2 regions of the Cytobacillus sp. QJM3NY_8 genome follow, and region 1 is predicted to be linked to the other one. Evidence: a T-box and tRNA genes for the amino acid it is inferred to sense, from the RefSeq annotation. Region 1 holds a T-box; the other holds one or more tRNA genes.

The links. A T-box is a leader RNA that pairs with one kind of tRNA and senses whether it is charged. The one in region 1 lies ahead of AC0VZ9_RS21670 (valine--tRNA ligase), so its partner is inferred to be a tRNA-Val.
Region 2: it has a tRNA-Val gene. The T-box ahead of AC0VZ9_RS21670 (valine--tRNA ligase) is inferred to sense a tRNA for this amino acid. The anticodon was not compared.

Annotation. Positions count from the first base shown of each region.
Region 1 is NZ_CM149681.1:4,205,751-4,210,159, forward strand. It holds gene AC0VZ9_RS21670 (valine--tRNA ligase) at 1-2,418, opposite strand, end outside; T-box leader at 2,474-2,730, opposite strand; gene AC0VZ9_RS21675 (hypothetical protein) at 2,970-3,161, shown strand; gene ysxE (spore coat protein YsxE) at 3,175-4,233, opposite strand; gene spoVID (stage VI sporulation protein D) at 4,343-4,409, opposite strand, start outside.
Region 2 is NZ_CM149681.1:4,472,027-4,476,435, reverse strand. It holds rRNA gene AC0VZ9_RS22970 (23S ribosomal RNA) at 1-1,235, shown strand, start outside; rRNA gene rrf (5S ribosomal RNA) at 1,488-1,604, shown strand; tRNA gene AC0VZ9_RS22960 (tRNA-Val) at 1,614-1,689, shown strand; tRNA gene AC0VZ9_RS22955 (tRNA-Thr) at 1,710-1,785, shown strand; tRNA gene AC0VZ9_RS22950 (tRNA-Lys) at 1,929-2,004, shown strand; tRNA gene AC0VZ9_RS22945 (tRNA-Leu) at 2,020-2,104, shown strand; tRNA gene AC0VZ9_RS22940 (tRNA-Gly) at 2,113-2,187, shown strand; tRNA gene AC0VZ9_RS22935 (tRNA-Leu) at 2,194-2,282, shown strand; tRNA gene AC0VZ9_RS22930 (tRNA-Arg) at 2,298-2,374, shown strand; tRNA gene AC0VZ9_RS22925 (tRNA-Pro) at 2,382-2,458, shown strand; tRNA gene AC0VZ9_RS22920 (tRNA-Ala) at 2,468-2,543, shown strand; tRNA gene AC0VZ9_RS22915 (tRNA-Met) at 2,562-2,638, shown strand; tRNA gene AC0VZ9_RS22910 (tRNA-Ile) at 2,656-2,732, shown strand; tRNA gene AC0VZ9_RS22905 (tRNA-Ser) at 2,746-2,838, shown strand; tRNA gene AC0VZ9_RS22900 (tRNA-Met) at 2,857-2,930, shown strand; tRNA gene AC0VZ9_RS22895 (tRNA-Asp) at 2,934-3,010, shown strand; tRNA gene AC0VZ9_RS22890 (tRNA-Phe) at 3,036-3,111, shown strand; tRNA gene AC0VZ9_RS22885 (tRNA-Gly) at 3,126-3,199, shown strand; tRNA gene AC0VZ9_RS22880 (tRNA-Ile) at 3,204-3,280, shown strand; tRNA gene AC0VZ9_RS22875 (tRNA-Asn) at 3,295-3,369, shown strand; tRNA gene AC0VZ9_RS22870 (tRNA-Ser) at 3,375-3,465, shown strand; tRNA gene AC0VZ9_RS22865 (tRNA-Glu) at 3,470-3,541, shown strand; gene AC0VZ9_RS22860 (hypothetical protein) at 3,629-3,826, opposite strand; gene glgB (1,4-alpha-glucan branching enzyme) at 4,050-4,409, shown strand, end outside.

The sequences.
Region 1 (4,409 bases):
GATGATTTCTGCACCAGTCACAACTGCTGTCATCGCCTTATCAGGCGTCTCAACATTCAGAGCCAGCACTAGTTCTTCTGGGTTACAGAATCGTTCAATATAGGCACGGTTATTTTCCAGTGTGCCCAGAATTTCCTCATCCTTAGCTTTTACCATCATTTTAATCTTCTTGCTCATCGGCGTGTTTACTTCAGCACGGCTGTTGCGGACAGAGCGAATAATTTCTACAAGCAGCTTCATTTCATTTGCAGCCTGGTTATCAGTGTATTCATTGTTAACTGCCGGCCATTGTGCAGCCGTAATGGATTCACCTGAATGAGGAAGGTTCTGCCAAATTTCTTCCGTGATAAATGGCATAAATGGATGCAGCAGACGCATTGTATTGTCCAGAACATATGCCAGGATGGAACGGGTGGTTTTCTTGGCAGCTTCATCTTCTCCGTACAGCGGAAGCTTTGCCATTTCGATATACCAATCACAGAAGTCATCCCAAATGAAGTTATACAGCACTCGGCCAACCTCGCCAAACTCATAGCGGTCAGATAATCTTGTAACCGTCTCAATAGTTTCATTCAAACGGGTTAATATCCATTTATCAGCAACAGACTTTTCACCGCTTAAATCAATTTCTTCATATGTTAATCCATCCATGTTCATTAATGCAAATCGGGATGCATTCCAGATTTTATTGGCAAAGTTCCATGTTGCCTCAACCTTTTCCATACTGAAGCGCAGATCCTGTCCCGGCGAACTTCCTGTAGAAAGGAAATAGCGGAGTGAATCAGCACCATACTGATCAATTACATCCATTGGATCAACGCCATTTCCAAGGGACTTACTCATCTTGCGTCCCTGTGAGTCACGAACAAGACCATGAATTAATACATCCTGGAATGGACGCTCCCCTGTAAATTCGAGACCTTGGAAGATCATTCGTGATACCCAGAAGAAAATGATGTCATAGCCAGTCACCAAAGCAGCAGTCGGATAGTATCTCTTGAAATCTCTTGAGTCTGTATCCGGCCAGCCCATTGTTGAAAATGGCCATAGAGCTGAACTGAACCAGGTATCCAAAACATCTTTGTCCTGTTCCCAGTTTTCAATATCTTCTGGTGCTTCGTGCCCTACGAAAACCTCACCTGTATCTTTGTGGTACCAGGCCGGGATCCGATGCCCCCACCAAAGCTGGCGTGAAATACACCAGTCACGAATATTTTCCATCCAGCGCAAATACGTTTTTTCAAATCGCTCTGGAACAAAGTTTACTTTTTCCTCTTTAGTTTGAAGAGCGATGGCTTCATCAGCAAGAGGCTGCATCTTTACAAACCATTGTGTTGAAAGGTAAGGTTCAACAACTGCGCCGCTGCGCTCTGAATGGCCCACAGAATGCATATGCTCTTCAATTTTGAAAAGTACTCCTCCGTCCTGAAGATCCTTCACGATTTGCTTGCGGCATTCAAAGCGGTCCATACCTTGGTATTTACCGGCTCGGCTGTTCATTGTGCCGTCTTCATTCATTACAAGAATTCTTTCAAGATTGTGGCGGTTTCCTATTTCAAAATCATTTGGGTCATGAGCCGGCGTAATTTTTACTGCGCCGGATCCGAAATCCATTTCTACATAATCATCTGCAACAATCGGAATTTCGCGTCCTGTGATCGGCAGCTTAACCGTTTTGCCGATTAAATGCTTATAGCGGTCATCTTCCGGATGTACTGCTACAGCTGTATCGCCAAGCATCGTTTCAGGGCGTGTAGTGGCAATTTCGATATGTCCTGAACCATCCGTTAAAGGATATCTCATATGGTAGAAGGCACCCTGAACATCCTTATAAATAACTTCGATATCAGAAAGAGCCGTTTTTGTAGACGGATCCCAGTTAATAATATACTCGCCGCGATAAATCAATCCTTTATTATAAAGTGAAACGAAAACTTCTCTTACAGCTTTTGAAAGGCCTTCATCCAGTGTAAAACGTTCGCGGCTGTAATCAAGGCCCAATCCAAGCTTTGACCATTGCTGGCGGATATGGCTGGCATACTCCTCTTTCCACTTCCATGTTTCTTCTACAAATTTTTCACGGCCTAAATCATAGCGGCTTTTGCCGTCATTGCGAAGCTTTTCTTCAACCTTTGCCTGAGTGGCGATGCCCGCATGGTCCATTCCTGGAAGCCATAGAACATCGTATCCCTGCATTCGCTTCATTCGAGTAAGGATATCCTGAAGAGTTGTATCCCATGCATGACCGAGATGAAGCTTTCCTGTTACATTCGGAGGCGGAATCACAATTGTATATGGCTGCTTTGTTTCATCGTCTTTTGCTTCAAAGAATTTACCTTCCAGCCACCAGTCATACCGTCCTTTTTCAATCGCCTGCGGATCATATTTCGTCGGCATTGATAATTCATTATTATCCATGTGTCATTCTTCCTTTCTGAAAGCAATCCAAAAAAATAAAAAACTCCATTCGCCATAAAAGGACGAATGGAGTTTGCTTCGCGGTACCACCTTTTTTTCAATCACTAAAGAAAATCAGGGAAAGACATTCTTATAGAGATTGACACTTAAACAGATAACGGATTTCCCGTCTTTTACTACTTGGCTGAAGCCTTTCGCAAAAGATGCTCTAGGGCGACCTTCCAACAGTTTTGCCTGGATAACCTTTCAGCTGCTGGTTTTCCTCTCTAAAAGGCAAATCGCCATTGTACTCTTCCCTGTCTTAGCATCGATATACAATTATATATATAAAATATACTACCGAAAAAAGACTGTTATAGTCAATAAGGATACCCGAGTTTTTTATATATTATTCATTATTTCCACCGAAGTGATGATGATTTTGCCCGAAAAAGACTTCTTTAGGGGAGTTTTAAAATACTGTTATACAGGAAAGAAACGAAAATAGGCACTTTACCGAAAAATGAATCATAGAATATACATATGAACATTCGGGAAAGGGGCATGCGACAATGAGAAGAAAATATAATCCTTACACACTGCCTCCCTGGTTAAGAACTTTCAGGAATGTGTGTGCACAGTTCATAATCCCGTTCTGTGTTTTTCAAGGCATAAGAACAATTTTGCTGCCTACCACCTTTGATGTACTGCTGCTATCGCTGTTCATTCTGATTGCTATTGCTTTCCATCTTCAATTGGTTTAGGAGCCCGCATCTTTTAGCTTTGGGCTCCTTCTTGTGCTTGAGCTTCGGCAGCTGCTTTTGCTTCTTGTTTTTGCCTCTCGATCTCATCGATTCTCATTACAGCATATTCAATATTTTTCAAGAGCCAATACTGCCTTTGCAAATGCTGGACAGCCTTTCTTTCTCCCCTTTTACTCTCCCCTTTATAATATTGTTCGGCCGCCCTGATAATAGGACCCGGATGAGCAAAGTAGCTTTGAAACAGCAGCATCTCATCGTCTCTGAATGGAAAGTATTTCATATAGGTGTAAATCCACTCTACACATTCTTCTGATCTTTTTGGATAAGTTTTCAGTGTCCTTGATAAAAACGGCAATATATCATGGAGCGGCGACCCCTGTCTTGCATTTTCGAAATTCGTGAAGTACCCATATCCCCTATCATCGTAAAGAAAATGCTCGGTTGAAACTTTCCCATGGACGATTACCGTTCGTGCTTTGTCGCTTTCTTTTGTTTTTTCATACCAATCTTTAAATTTGTTTGTGGAGAATTTTAGTCCCTGGCTGACGTCGTGATAATATAGGGAAAACATTAGCTCAAAAGGAGACATATACTCTTTTCTTTCACAGGCTTCGATAAATCCCTCCAAGAACTCCTTTTCTTTCTCCCATTCCTGCAAAGTTTTTTCATAATGTTCGGTTCTGTCTTCCTTGTTTATAGGAACTTCCCTCGAGGACAATGTATGCAGTCTTGCCAATTCCCTCAGCATCTGCTGATGCCTCTCAAATCTATCCTCTTTTTCTTCATTAGGCATCCATGGCATTAAATAATATAATTCATTCTGATGGAGCACCCCATATCTTCCATCCACCGTCGGGTAAATAGGGACAATTCTGTTATAGCCTTTTTGAAAGAGGGTTTGTACATGCCTTATAAAATCTGCTCCATGCTGAGGCTTTATTTTCTTCAAGGCAAATACACCTTTGCTGCTGTATACCTTCTGAACTCTCCCAAACTCCTCTACAAAATGCGGCTCTATTGAATAATGATTTAAAATAGGGGAGACTTTCCGCAGCCGATTTTTTTCTTCCACCTTAACCACTCACTTTCCAGAATGAGAAAAAATGATGTTATTCTAAAATATATTGGTTAAACGAAAATAGCTGAGCGGGTTATTAATACCTGCTCAGCCTTTTAACCATTTAATGGGCTACCGCAACAGGAATGTACAGCACTTGCCCTTCATAAATATCCTGATTGATTTCAAGG
Region 2 (4,409 bases), 270 kb from region 1:
AGAGAACTCTCGTTAAGGAACTCGGCAAAATGACCCCGTAACTTCGGGAGAAGGGGTGCTCATTAGGGTGAATAGCCCTGATGAGCCGCAGTGAATAGGCCCAGGCGACTGTTTAGCAAAAACACAGGTCTCTGCGAAGCCGCAAGGCGAAGTATAGGGGCTGACGCCTGCCCGGTGCTGGAAGGTTAAGAGGAGAGGTTAGCGCAAGCGAAGCTTTGAATCGAAGCCCCAGTAAACGGCGGCCGTAACTATAACGGTCCTAAGGTAGCGAAATTCCTTGTCGGGTAAGTTCCGACCCGCACGAAAGGCGTAACGATCTGGGCACTGTCTCAACGAGAGACTCGGTGAAATTATAGTACCTGTGAAGATGCAGGTTACCCGCGACAGGACGGAAAGACCCCGTGGAGCTTTACTGTAGCCTGATATTGAATTTTGGTACAGCTTGTACAGGATAGGTAGGAGCCTGAGAAGCCGGAGCGCCAGCTTCGGTGGAGGCGTCGGTGGGATACTACCCTGGCTGTATTGAAATTCTAACCCGCGCCCCTTATCGGGGCGGGAGACAGTGTCAGGTGGGCAGTTTGACTGGGGCGGTCGCCTCCTAAAAAGTAACGGAGGCGCCCAAAGGTTCCCTCAGAATGGTTGGAAATCATTCGCAGAGTGTAAAGGCACAAGGGAGCTTGACTGCGAGACCTACAAGTCGAGCAGGGACGAAAGTCGGGCTTAGTGATCCGGTGGTTCCGCATGGAAGGGCCATCGCTCAACGGATAAAAGCTACCCCGGGGATAACAGGCTTATCTCCCCCAAGAGTCCACATCGACGGGGAGGTTTGGCACCTCGATGTCGGCTCATCGCATCCTGGGGCTGTAGTCGGTCCCAAGGGTTGGGCTGTTCGCCCATTAAAGCGGTACGCGAGCTGGGTTCAGAACGTCGTGAGACAGTTCGGTCCCTATCCGTCGTGGGCGCAGGAAATTTGAGAGGAGCTGTCCTTAGTACGAGAGGACCGGGATGGACGCACCGCTGGTGTACCAGTTGTCTTGCCAAAGGCATCGCTGGGTAGCTATGTGCGGAAGGGATAAGTGCTGAAAGCATCTAAGCATGAAGCCCCCCTCGAGATGAGATTTCCCATAGCGTCAAGCTAGTAAGATCCCTGAAAGATGATCAGGTTGATAGGTCAGAGGTGGAAGCGTGGCGACATGTGGAGCTGACTGATACTAATCGATCGAGGACTTAACCAAAACGAAAAGTGGAGGCGACTGTTCAACTTCGAGAGACGTTGGAGAGCCGGCCATTCAAATCCTGTTTTTGGGATTTGGAGGGACGGATCGAAACGGCCGAGAAGTTAGGAGCCGAAGCTAGACAAGTCATTGGTGAATACTCGGCAAATGCTTCTTCATGCATTATCTAGTTTTGAGAGAATGAAAAATATGAAATTTTCTCTTGAAAAATCCTAAAAAGACGGTATAATAAAACTTGTCTTTGGAAAATAGTCTGGTGGCGATAGCGAGAAAGTCACACCCGTTCCCATACCGAACACGGAAGTTAAGCTTCTCAGCGCCGATGGTAGTTAGGGGCTGTCCCCTTGTGAGAGTAGGACGTTGCCGGGCGTTAATAATGGAGGATTAGCTCAGCTGGGAGAGCATCTGCCTTACAAGCAGAGGGTCGGCGGTTCGATCCCGTCATCCTCCACCATTAATTTAAATGTACAAGCTGCCGGTGTAGCTCAATTGGTAGAGCAACTGACTTGTAATCAGTAGGTTGGGGGTTCAAGTCCTCTCGCCGGCACCATTTCAACGAGCCATTAGCTCAGTCGGTAGAGCAGATTGCAGCATCAGTGAATTTCTACATCCGAATAGCAATCTGTGACAAAGCGTTTAGCTTTGGAACATCTGACTGCACATAACAGGCTTTAGGTAGTCTCATAAAATTATGAGCCATTAGCTCAGTCGGTAGAGCATCTGACTTTTAATCAGAGGGTCGAAGGTTCGAGTCCTTCATGGCTCACCATTTTAATTTCATATTGCGGGTGTGGCGGAATTGGCAGACGCACCAGACTTAGGATCTGGCGCCGCAAGGCGTGGGGGTTCGACTCCCTTCACCCGCACCATTCTTTATGCGGAAGTAGTTCAGTGGTAGAACATCACCTTGCCAAGGTGGGGGTCGCGGGTTCGAATCCCGTCTTCCGCTCCATTTATTGCCGGGGTGGCGGAACTGGCAGACGCACAGGACTTAAAATCCTGCGGTAGGTGACTACCGTACCGGTTCGATTCCGGTCCTCGGCACCAGTAGAATTTAACATTGCGCCCGTAGCTCAATTGGATAGAGCGTTTGACTACGGATCAAAAGGTTAGGGGTTCGACTCCTCTCGGGCGCGCCATTATATACGGGGAGTAGCTCAGCTTGGTAGAGCACTTGGTTTGGGACCAAGGGGTCGCAGGTTCGAATCCTGTCTTCCCGACCATTTATTATTGGGGCCTTAGCTCAGCTGGGAGAGCGCCTGCTTTGCACGCAGGAGGTCAGCGGTTCGATCCCGCTAGGCTCCACCATAAATATTTTAACACTTCGGCGGTGTAGCTCAGCTGGCTAGAGCGTACGGTTCATACCCGTGAGGTCGGGGGTTCGATCCCCTCCGCCGCTACCATTTAATTCATCGATGCTGGACCTTTAGCTCAGCTGGTTAGAGCAGACGGCTCATAACCGTCCGGTCGTAGGTTCGAGTCCTACAAGGTCCACCATTTTCATTTATACGGAGGAATACCCAAGTCCGGCTGAAGGGATCGGTCTTGAAAACCGACAGGCGGGTCAAACCGCGCAGGGGTTCGAATCCCCTTTCCTCCTCCATATATTTAATAATATTATCGCGGGGTGGAGCAGTCCGGTAGCTCGTCGGGCTCATAACCCGAAGGTCGCAGGTTCAAATCCTGCCCCCGCAATCTGGTCCGGTAGTTCAGTTGGTTAGAATGCCTGCCTGTCACGCAGGAGGTCGCGGGTTCGAGTCCCGTCCGGACCGCCATTTTTACAAAAAATAAATAATATGTGGCTCAGTAGCTCAGTCGGTAGAGCAAAGGACTGAAAATCCTTGTGTCGGCGGTTCGATTCCGTCCTGAGCCACCATTTTAGAACCTTATGCGGGTGTAGTTTAGTGGTAAAACCTCAGCCTTCCAAGCTGATGATGAGGGTTCGATTCCCTTCACCCGCTCCAAAATGGGCCTATAGCTCAGCTGGTTAGAGCGCACGCCTGATAAGCGTGAGGTCGATGGTTCGAGTCCATTTAGGCCCACCATTTTATATTATTGTTCCGCAGTAGCTCAGTGGTAGAGCATTCGGCTGTTAACCGAACGGTCGTAGGTTCGAATCCTACCTGCGGAGCCATATATGGGGAAGTACTCAAGTGGCTGAAGAGGCGCCCCTGCTAAGGGTGTAGGTCGGGTAACCGGCGCGAGGGTTCAAATCCCTCCTTCTCCGCCATATTGGCCCCTTGGTCAAGCGGTTAAGACACCGCCCTTTCACGGCGGTAACACGGGTTCGAATCCCGTAGGGGTCATACAAAAAAGCTGTCAACAATTTGTTGGCAGCTTTTTTGTTGTCTTTTCTGTTCCAGCCTGCCCTCGGTTAGTTGCTTCTCTGTTTTTTAATCAAACCTCTCTTCTGCCTTGCTTAATTTATTGCCTGGATTATTCAAATCGATTTCAGAAGATATTCCCGTATAGGGGCCTCTAAACATATCCCCGGTGGCCATAATCTTTCCATCCGGTGCTTCAAATATCGGAATTCTTATTTCATCTTTTGATGCCTCGTTTAATAAAAATTCCTCTTCTTTATTGCTCAAAATATTATTCTCCTTTCATTTTTTGCTTGCATACTTTGTTTTATTTTGTCTAAGTTTACCGGAGATTATGTCGAAGACTGTTAGATTGGGCAGAATGCTATCGGTTTTTAACGGGATTTGAATGTTGTTGTCATAAAATTAAAAAAACTTTTACAAGGATTTTTCTCACGTCTCACGAATATAACAGGAAAGTCAAAAGAAACGACACTGGGTGGGGAGAAGGATGGTAGTGGATACTTTGGTTCCAACCGATTACCAGCTGCATTTGTTCCATGAAGGGACATATTATGAGAGTCACCAGTTATTTGGTGCACATGTAGTTTCAAATGGCGGAGAAGTGATTACCCGTTTTTGCGTATGGGCACCGAACGCTGAAATTATCAGATTAGTCGGTGATTTTAATGATTGGAATGGAGAAGGCTATACCTTACATAGAGTGAATAATGAAGGTGTCTGGTTTATTCAGCTGGATGGAAACATGGAAGGTGCCTTGTATAAGTATGAAATTGAAACAAAGAAAGGGGAAGTGGTATTAAAGGCTGATCCTTATAGCTTTTTTTCAGAAGTAAGGCCCAATACAGCA